3 regions of the Streptomyces sp. NBC_00285 genome follow, and region 1 is predicted to be linked to each of the others. Evidence: riboswitches for the same ligand, from Rfam matches in the RefSeq annotation. Region 1 holds a riboswitch; each other region holds the start of a gene.
The links. Region 1 has a riboswitch for cyclic di-AMP ahead of OHT57_RS36670 (M23 family metallopeptidase). Riboswitches for the same ligand answer to the same signal wherever they lie in the genome.
Positions count from the first base shown of each region.

Region 2: it holds a riboswitch for cyclic di-AMP, as region 1 does, so the genes downstream of both, OHT57_RS21090 (transglycosylase family protein) here and OHT57_RS36670 (M23 family metallopeptidase) in region 1, are expected to answer to the same signal.
Region 3: it holds a riboswitch for cyclic di-AMP, as region 1 does, so the genes downstream of both, OHT57_RS29595 (transglycosylase SLT domain-containing protein) here and OHT57_RS36670 (M23 family metallopeptidase) in region 1, are expected to answer to the same signal.

Region 1 covers NZ_CP108055.1:7,954,164-7,957,431, reverse strand. Annotated here, with positions in the region: gene OHT57_RS36680 (HPr family phosphocarrier protein) at 1-146, shown strand, start outside; gene OHT57_RS36675 (GntR family transcriptional regulator) at 285-980, opposite strand; gene OHT57_RS36670 (M23 family metallopeptidase) at 1,169-1,921, opposite strand; cyclic di-AMP (ydaO/yuaA leader) riboswitch at 1,935-2,101, opposite strand; gene OHT57_RS36665 (M16 family metallopeptidase) at 2,317-3,268, opposite strand, start outside.
Region 2 covers NZ_CP108055.1:4,586,195-4,589,462, reverse strand. Annotated here, with positions in the region: gene OHT57_RS21095 (LysM peptidoglycan-binding domain-containing protein) at 1-813, shown strand, start outside; cyclic di-AMP (ydaO/yuaA leader) riboswitch at 1,020-1,187, shown strand; gene OHT57_RS21090 (transglycosylase family protein) at 1,191-1,886, shown strand; gene eno (phosphopyruvate hydratase) at 2,193-3,268, shown strand, end outside.
Region 3 covers NZ_CP108055.1:6,379,193-6,382,460, forward strand. Annotated here, with positions in the region: gene OHT57_RS29590 (HAD family hydrolase) at 1-723, shown strand, start outside; gene OHT57_RS29595 (transglycosylase SLT domain-containing protein) at 727-1,209, opposite strand; cyclic di-AMP (ydaO/yuaA leader) riboswitch at 1,212-1,388, opposite strand; gene OHT57_RS29600 (polyprenyl synthetase family protein) at 2,054-3,064, shown strand.

The DNA.
Region 1 (3,268 bases):
CGTCCATGCTGGCCGTGCTCGGGCTGGGCGCCCAGGGCGGCGAGGAGATCGTCCTCGCCTCCGACGCCGAGGGCGCGGACGCGGCCCTCGACCGGCTCGCGAAACTGGTCGCCGAAGGACTCGAGGAACTTCCCGAGACCGTCTGAGTTCTTTCGGGGCACAGTGCGGTAAAACATCGCCGAAGGGCTCGTCCGAATTATCGGGCGGGCCCTTCGCATTTCCCATTTACAGGCAGCATAAATAGTCCCCCGCGAATTACCCACTCTTTGTATACGGCGCCCGTGTTAATGCCGCAGCCCCGTCACGTTTACAGGATGTTGCGAGGTCCTCACACGGTCCGGGCGATCGGCACCCGAGGCGAACCGCAGACGGTGCACCGCACCCGAGCGCTCGGCGTGCAGGGCGGTGATCGCCCGCGCCCGCTCACCGTCCCCGCGCGCCACCGCGTCCACGATCGCGCCGTGCTCCGCCCAGGACTCCACCGGGTTGGCGGGCGCTTCCACCACGTACATCCAGGCGATCTTGTGCCGCAGCTGGGTCAGCATCGAGGTCATGGCGGGGCTTCCGGAGGCCTGGGCGAGCGTCTCGTGGAACCAGCCCCCCAGGGAGCGCAGATCCTCACTGTTTCCCCGTCTGGCCCGCTCCTGGCCCAGCCGGACCAGGCCGCGCAGCACCTTCAGATGGGCCTCGGTGCGCCGCTGGGCGGCCCGGGAGGCGCTGAGCGGCTCCAGCAGCATGCGCATCTCCAGGAGGTCGGCGCCCTCCTGGTCGGTCGGTTCTGCCACGCACGCCCCCGCGTGGCGTCGCGTCACCACGAAGCCCTCGGCCTCCAGGGTGCGCAGGGCCTCCCGGACGGGGACGCGGGAGACGCCGTAGCGGCGGGCGAGCAGTTCCTCGGTGAGCCGGCTGCCGCGCTCGTAGACACCGGCGACGATGTCGTCCCGGATAGCCGTGCATACCGAGTGCGCCGGAATACGCATGTCCGACCTCCGTCTTAATCCCCGTGAAACGTCGCCGATTGACGTGTGTTCAGTGACTCTATTGCAAAGAGTGGGAATTTCCGACGGCGGACCGGAATCCATGGATATTTTTTGGACAGCGGGGCACTCTAAACGCGGAAACCCCGGCTCGAAGGAGCCGGGGCCGAAGAAGATCTCGCGGAACGTCGTCAGACACTCACGCCGTGCGAGCGCAGATAGGCGACGGGGTCGATGTCCGAGCCGTACTCGGCGGTGGTGCGGGCCTCGAAGTGCAGGTGCGGCCCGGTGACGTTGCCGGTCGCGCCGGACAGGCCGATCTGCTGGCCGGGGGTGACCGACTGACCGACCGAGACGCCGATGGACGACAGGTGGCCGTACTGGGTGTACGTGCCGTCGGCCATCCTGATCACGATCTCGTTGCCGTACGACCCGCCCCAACCGGCCTCCACGACAGTGCCGCGGCCGACCGTGTGGACGGAGGTGCCGCTCGCGGCGTGGAAGTCGACCCCGGTGTGGCTGCCGGAGGACCACAGGGAGCCGCCGGTCTTGTAGCCGGTGGAGATGTAGGAGCCGGAGATCGGGGAGACGAACCTGTTGAGGCGCTTGCGCTCGGCCTCGCGGGCGGCGCGCTCCTTGGCCTCGCGCTCCTCCTTGGCCCGAGCCTCGGCCTTCCTCTTGGCCTCGGCCGCCGCCTTCTTCTGCTCGGCGGCCTGCTGCTGGGCGGCGGCCTGGGCGTCGAGCTGCTCGGCGAGGGAGTCGCCGACGCTGACGACGGGCATGAGCCCGGTCTGCTCGACGGAGTTCTCGGCGGCGAGCGCCGGAGCGGCGATGGTGCCGATGACGCCGGTGGTGGCGAGGGCCGCGACGCCCGCCGCCCGGGCGGTGGTGCGCTTCATCCGGCTGGGACGACGGTGCTTCCCGGCGGCGCAGGTGAACGCCATGTGGTGGCTGATCCTTTCCTTCCTTCTCGCCTACCGGGTTAGCTGACGGGTTCGGAGCAGGAAGGTCTCCTACGGACCCCCTCGCAGCTTGCGAGGGCGTCCGATTCACCCCAGGGACAACGCGTGTGGGTCCCCGGCTCCCCTGGCTCGCGCCATGCGGGGACTCGGCGATGGCTGTCCGGTGCCACGGACGCGGCGCACTGCCTGACGAACAGCCGGGATGACGCTAAGCGGGCCGACTTTCAATCCCCAAACCGATCACGGTTTTTGTAGCGCATCCCACAGGCCAGACAGGCAACCTCCTGCCCAATTCGGACATCTAAGGGCCCTGGTGACGCTTCCGTCACCAGGGCCCCTGTGCGGCGGCTGCTCCGCCGGCCTCTCTGCCGTTCCTTCTACTCGGCTGACACGACCTTGACCTCGCCGATGCCGAGGGCCGCTACGGGCTCCTTGATCGCGGCCGCGTCGCCGACCAGGATCGTCACCAGCCGGTCCACGGGGAACGCGCTCACGACGGCCGCGGTGGCCTCGACGGTGCCCGTCGCGGCGAGGTGCTGGTACAGGGTCGCCTGGTAGTCGTCCGGCAGGTGCTGCTCGACCTGGTCGGCCAGGGTGCCCGCCACGGCCGCCGCCGTCTCGAACTTGAGCGGCGCCACGCCGACGAGGTTCTGTACGGCGACGTCCCGTTCGGCGTCGGTGAGGCCGCCCTCCGCGAGCGTGCGCAGCACGGTCCACAGGTCCTCGAGGGCGGGACCGGTGTTCGGGGTGTCGACCGAGCCGCTGATGGCGAGCATCGCGGCACCCGAGCCGTCCGGGGCGGACCTGAGGACCTGTCCGAACGACCGCACGCCGTAGGTGTAGCCCTTCTCCTCGCGCAGGACACGGTCCAGACGGGAGGTGAGGGTGCCACCGAGGCAGTACGTGCCGAGCACCTGGGCGGGCCACACGCGTGCGTGCCGGTCGGCGCCGATACGGCCGATCAGCAGCTGCGTCTGGACGGCGCCGGGGCGGTCCACGATGACGACGCGGCCGGTGTCGTCGGCGGTCACCGGCGGCACGGGGCGCGACTGGGCCGTGGAGCCGGTCCAGGAGCCGAGGGTGTCGCCGAGCAGTTCGTCCAGGTCGATGCCGGTGAGGTCGCCGACGACCACGGCGGTCGCGGTGGCGGGCCGCACGTGCTTCTCGTAGAACCCGCGCACCGCCGCGGAGTCGATGTTCTCGACCGTCTCCTCGGTGCCCTGGCGCGGGCGGGACATGCGCGAGTCCGCCGGGAACAGCTCCCGCGAGAGCTCCTTGGCTGCGCGGCGGGACGGGTTGGCGAGCTCGTGCGGGATCTCGTCCAGGCGG
Region 2 (3,268 bases), 3.4 Mb from region 1:
AACGACGGCAACGGCTACTACGGCGGCCTGCAGATGTCCCAGACGAACTGGGAGAAGTACGGCGGCCTCTCGTACGCCGAGACCGCGGACCAGGCCAGCCGCAACCAGCAGATAGCCGTGGCCGAGAAGCTCCTCGACGACCAGGGCATCGCCGCGTGGCCGACCTGCGGCCTGCTCGCCGGGCTCAGCAAGGACTCGAGCGCGGCCGACGTCGACACGGGTGTGGGGAGCGGAACGCCCTCGGCCTCAGCGTCGGGTTCATCGCAATCATCCGGTTCATCCGGTTCGTCTGATTCCAACGCGTCGGACTCCGAGGACTCTTCCGGTCTGCTCGACTCGCTGGACGGATCAGCCGCGACGCCTTCGCCGTCGACCTCTTCGTCCAGCGGTGATGACGATTCCGGCAAGTCGGGCAAATCCAGTCCTTCCGGATCGGATGGATCCGACGGATCCGCCGCGGAGAGTGCGCAGCCTTCCAGCGGCTCGCCCGTTGTGAGCCCGGAAGAAGACGAAGCGGACAAGTCGTGGCAGCAGGGCGGCGCTTCGGCCCTCGTCGACGTCGGCTCCCTCGGCTCCGGCAAGCACCGCGGCGACAGCGCCGGCGAGGTCGCGACGAAGAGCGCGCCCGCCGTCGCGGGTCGCCATGCCGCACAGACCTACACCGTCCAGGAAGGCGACTCCCTCGCCTCCATCGCCGACTCCCTTGGCCTCGACGGCGGATGGCGTGCCCTCTATGCCGAGAACAAGGACCGCATCGGCTCCGACCCGAGCGACATCGCCGCCGGTCAGACGCTAGACACAGGGGCTGAATAGGGCTGAAAAGTCCAGAAAAACAACGGGAGTTCGCGTCATACTTCGCCACTGAATGTCCACTTTGGTGAAAGTGTGGGATGAGTCTCAGAAGCCCTGATCGTCTTTGAAATTCCGCCGGGCGCGTGTCTACGGTCGTGACCGCTCGGCAACCCGAGCCCCGTCGGTCGCAACGCCGAATCCTGCCAGTGGCCGAACGGGAACAGTCGTCGCGTAAAGCGCCGTAGGCAGGAGCGGGGGACCCAAGGTAAGTGCCGGGCCCAGCAGTTCACGCTGGACCGGCTTGGGGTTAAGTCGTGCACCGGGAGGTGCGCGGCCGGGCAACTCAACCGGCCCGAACCCGACAGCTCACCTCGCAGGCGTCGGTGAGGGGATCCACCATGCTGTTTTCCGGTCAGGGCAAGCACCGTCGTCCTTCCAAGGCCACCCGCGTCGCCGCGCTCGCCGGTGTCACCGGTGTCGCCATCGCCGCCCCGCTGATGGCGGCGGGCACCGCCTCCGCCGCCACCGCCTCCGAGTGGGACACCGTCGCCCAGTGCGAGTCCGGCGGCAACTGGTCCATCAACACCGGCAACGGTTACTACGGCGGCCTGCAGTTCTCGGCCTCCACCTGGGCCGCGTACGGCGGCACGGCGTACGCCTCCACCGCCAACCAGGCCAGCAAGTCGCAGCAGATAGCCGTCGCCGAGAAGGTTCTCGCCTCCCAGGGCAAGGGCGCCTGGCCGAGCTGTGGTGTGGGCCTGTCCGGCGCCTCCTACAGCGGCGGCAGCAGCTCGTCCTCCTCCGGCAACTCCTCTGCCGGCTCCTCGAACACGAGCACCCGTTCGTCCGACGAGCAGAGCGCCTCGCGTTCGTCCGAGCGTCCGGCCGCCAAGAAGAAGACCGTCACCACACCGACCGGCAAGAAGGTCAAGAAGGGTGACGGCGAGTACAAGGTCGTCAAGGGCGACACCCTCAGCTCGATCGCCGAGAAGCACAAGGTCAAGGGCGGCTGGCAGAAGGTGTTCAAGCTGAACAAGGACATCGTCACCGACGCCGACTTCATCTACCCGGGTCAGCAGCTGCACCTCAAGTAACAAGGGGTGCTCGTAGCTGAACCACAGTGCCCTCACAGCCGTGTCCTCAAGGATGAAGGCGTCGTGAGGGCCCCCCGTCCCCACGGGCTCCCCGCTCCGGTGCGTGTTCCCCCGTACGCACCGGGGCGGGGCTTTTTTCTGCCCGGTTTCCGGGAGTGTCTTTGTTCAGTTCAGAAACAATTTACCCTCGGTTCTGTCCAGGGGGCGGTCCACACGGTGGCTGATCCCCCGGAGCCGGTTAGGCTCGGTCTCGCAGAACCCACCGCGGTCCTGGCGGACCGTGTCACATCCAAGAAGGAGATGCTCGTGCCGTCCATCGACGTCGTCGTAGCCCGGGAAATCCTCGACTCGCGAGGGAACCCCACCGTCGAGGTCGAGGTCGGCCTCGACGACGGCAGCACGGGTCGTGCCGCCGTTCCGTCCGGCGCCTCCACGGGTGCCTTCGAGGCCATCGAGCTGCGTGACGGTGACCCCAACCGCTACTTCGGCAAGGGCGTCGAGAAGGCCGTCCTCGCGGTCATCGAGCAGATCGGCCCGGAGCTCGTCGGCTACGACGCCACCGAGCAGCGCCTGATCGACCAGGCGATGTTCGACCTGGACGCCACCGACAACAAGGGCTCGCTCGGCGCCAACGCCATCCTCGGCGTCTCCCTCGCCGTCGCCCACGCCGCCTCCGAGGCCAGCGACCTCCCCCTCTTCCGCTACCTGGGCGGCCCGAACGCGCACCTGCTGCCGGTGCCGATGATGAACATCCTGAACGGCGGCTCGCACGCCGACTCGAACGTGGACATCCAGGAGTTCATGATCGCCCCGATCGGCGCGGAGTCCTTCTCCGAGGCGCTGCGCTGGGGCGCCGAGGTCTACCACACCCTCAAGAAGGTGCTGAAGACCAAGGGCCTGTCCACCGGCCTGGGCGACGAGGGCGGCTTCGCCCCGAACCTGGAGTCGAACCGCGCCGCGCTCGACCTCATCGTCGAGGCCATCAAGCAGGCCGGTTACATCCCCGGCGAGCAGATCGGCCTCGCGCTCGACGTCGCCGCGTCCGAGTTCTACAAGGACGGCAAGTACGAGTTCGAGGGCAAGTCCCGCTCGGCCGCCGAGATGACCGAGTACTACGAGGAGCTCGTCGCCGCGTACCCGCTGGTCTCCATCGAGGACCCGCTGTACGAGGACGACTGGGCCGGCTGGAACGTCATCACCGCGAAGCTGGGCGACAAGGTCCAGATCGTCGGCGACGACCTCTTCGTCACCAACCCGGAGCGCCTCGCCCGCGGCATCGAGGAGGGCTCCGCCAACGCCCTGCTCGTCAAGGTGAACCAGATCGGCTCGCTGACCGAGACCCTGGACGCCGTCGAGATGGCCCAGCGCAACGGCTTCAAGTG
Region 3 (3,268 bases), 1.6 Mb from region 1:
GCCGCGCTCGCGCGGGTGGCGGCGGGCGGGGCCAGGCATCTCGTCGTGACGGGACGGCCGGCGCCCAGAGTGCGGCCGCTCCTCGACGACCTGGGCAGTACGGGGCTCGCGGTGTGCGGGCAGGGCGCGCAGGTGTACGACGCCGGCGCGGACCGTCTGCTGTGGTCGGTGACCCTGGACCGGGAGCTGGCCGAGACCGCCCTCGGGAAGATCGAGGCCGAGGTCGGGCAGGTGTACGCGGCCGTGGACCAGGACGGCGTGGACGGGCTGACGCTCATCGAGCCGGGATATCTGATGCCCCATCCGACGCTGCCCGCCGTGCGGGTGGAGCGGCGCGACGACCTTTGGTGCGAGCCGATCAGCAAGGTGCTGCTGCGACACCCCTACCTGTCCGACGACGAGTTGGCGCTGACGGCGCGCTCGGTGGTGGGCTCGCTGGCCACCGTCACCATGTCGGGGCCCGGGACCGTCGAACTCCAGCCATGCGGCATCACCAAGGCGACCGGCCTCGCGCTGGCCGCCGAACACCTGGGCCTGGGGCCCGAGGTGACGATCGCCTTCGGGGACATGCCCAACGACATCCCCATGTTCGACTGGGCGGCCCACGGGGTCGCGATGGCCAACGCCCACCCCGAACTCAAGGCCGTGGCCGACGAGGTGACCATGTCGAACGAGGACGACGGCATCGCCGTCGTCCTCGAAAGACTGTTCAGTGAGGCGTAGTTCCTAGTACGCGCCCCACACGTTGTCGATGGATCCGTACCGCTGGGCCGCGTAGTTGCAGGCCGCGGTGATGTTCGCGACCGGGTCGTACGGGTCCCACAGCGTGTTGGACACGTGGTAGGCGTTGAACGTCGGGTCGATCACCTGGAGCAGGCCCTTGGACGGGGTGCCGGCCGCCGCGTTGGAGTCCCAGTTGTTGATGGCCCAGGGGTTGCCGGAGGACTCGCGGATGACGTTGCGGTAGATGCCGTCGTAGGAGCCGGGGATCCCGTGCTCCGCCATGACGGCCAGGGAGGCCCGGATCCAGCCGTCGAGGGTGTTGGCGTACCCGAGCGTGGTCGCGGTCTGCACGGTCGGGGTGGCCGCGGACGCGCTGGTCGCGCCGACGAGGGGGAGCGCCAGTACGGCGGCTCCGGTGCCGAGTACGGCGAGCTTGCGGACGAGACGGCTCTTACGGGGGGCGCGGTGCTGAGCGGCAGCAGGCATGGTGAAGTCCTCTCCTTCGCCTGCGAGGTGAGCTGTCGGGTTCGGGCGGGGAGTTGCCCGGTCACGCCCGCAAAAGGCATGACTTAACCCCTAGCCGTACCGGTATGTCCGAAGACATCCCGATCCGGCGACTTACCTGGGTCCCCCGCTCCTGCCGCGGTTCTCGGTGGGTGTACGGGCGGTGGCAGGATTCGGCGTCCGCCCGACAGGCCGGGAACGTATGCGAGAGCACATGTCCGGAACAAGTGGCGAATTCACATGCCGTGCCTATTGACCTTGGTCTGGGGTATTTGAGGCACTTGATCCTTTGCGGCAGCAAGCCTCAACTGGCGCGCGGGAAAAGGTGGATCCATGCATTCCGGATATCTGACGGACCGCCGGATCGAGTGAGCCAAGTCACGCCGGTACGCAAGAGGGGTGAAACGGTCATGTATGCCCAACTCGTAGTCAACCGACCGCTCGTGGGATCCGTCTCCGTCGAGCTCGGCGGACCGCCGCTGTCCGGTCACCGAGTGGGCCGGGTCGGCCTCGCAGGAAGCTCGCGCGCTCACGCGTGGGTGGAGTCGCGCAGGGCACGTGTTGAACGAGCAGCGTTGCTGAGGCCGGGGGCCGGAGGGGGTCGACGAATCAGGGCACCGACGGCTAATTCCCTACAAGTCGATAGATATCTATTCTTTTCGCATGATCAAAAACATACCGGCCGTGATCCGATACCGCCCGGCATGGACAGGGCGGGCGCTATCGGTGATCCAAAGGTGACCGGATACGCTGACTTGAGTGAGGGCAGCGACCTATCGACATTCCGTGTAACCGCCAGTAGACACCAGCAGACAGGAGACCCCTCGTGACCGTCGTCGGGCCGTTCGGGCTGAGCGTGCGGGACCAGGCTCTGGAAGCCGATGTCCAGGCCGGAATGACGGCTGTCGAGGAGGGACTGCTCGAGGCCACCAAAAGCGAGGTCCCCTTCATCACGGAGGCCGCCCAACACCTTGTGCGCGCGGGCGGAAAGCGCTTCCGTCCACTCCTCGTGATGCTCGCCGCCCAGTTCGGGGATCCCTATGCGCCGGGCGTCGTGCCGTCGGCCGTCGTGGTGGAGCTGACCCACCTCGCGACGCTGTACCACGACGACGTCATGGACGAGGCCGCAGTACGCCGCGGTGTCGACAGCGCCAACACCCGCTGGGGCAACTCGGTGGCCGTACTCACCGGCGACTTCCTGTTCGCCCGCGCCTCGCACATCCTGGCCGACCTCGGTCCCGAGGCCGTCCGGGTACAGGCGGAGGCGTTCGAGCGCCTGGTCACCGGGCAGATCCTGGAGACGGCCGGTCCGATGGACGGCCGGGACCCGGTCGAGCACTACCTCGACGTGCTCGGCGGCAAGACCGGCTCTCTGGTGGCGGTGTCGTGCCGTTTCGGGGCGATGATGTCCGGCGCCGACGAGACGGTCGTGGACGTCCTGACCCAGTACGGCGAGCGCCTGGGCGTCGCCTTCCAGCTCGCGGACGACGTCCTGGACATCGCCTCCGACTCTCATGAGTCCGGCAAGACCCCCGGCACCGACCTGCGTGAGGGCATCCCCACGATGCCGGTGCTGCGGCTGCGCGAGCGGGCCGCCCGGCTCGGCCTGGCCGAGGACATCGCCCTGTGCGAGCTGCTCGACTCCGACCTCACGGACGACGCCCGGCACGCCGAGGCACTGGCCGCGCTGCGGGAGCATCCGGCGCTGGAACAGGCCCGCCGCGACACCGTGCGCTACGCGAAGGACGCGCGCGCGGCGCTGGCCCCGCTGCGGGAGTGCGACGCGAGGGCGGCACTGATGGAGCTGTGCGACGCGGTGGTCCACCGCGCGGGCTGAACCGCGCCCTCCCGCGTGACGCAGGTCACGAGCGGGATCCGTGGGCCCCGGTCGGCTCCGGCAACGCGGCACGACCGTCGGCTCCTGCGCCGTCCAGGGCCGTCACCGTCCCGTGCCGACTGCCTTTTCTTGTGCAGCTGACGGTCTCCCGGAGCCGCATCCCCTACGGGTCGTAGGGGGTGCGGCCGTGTCGTGTCATACCCC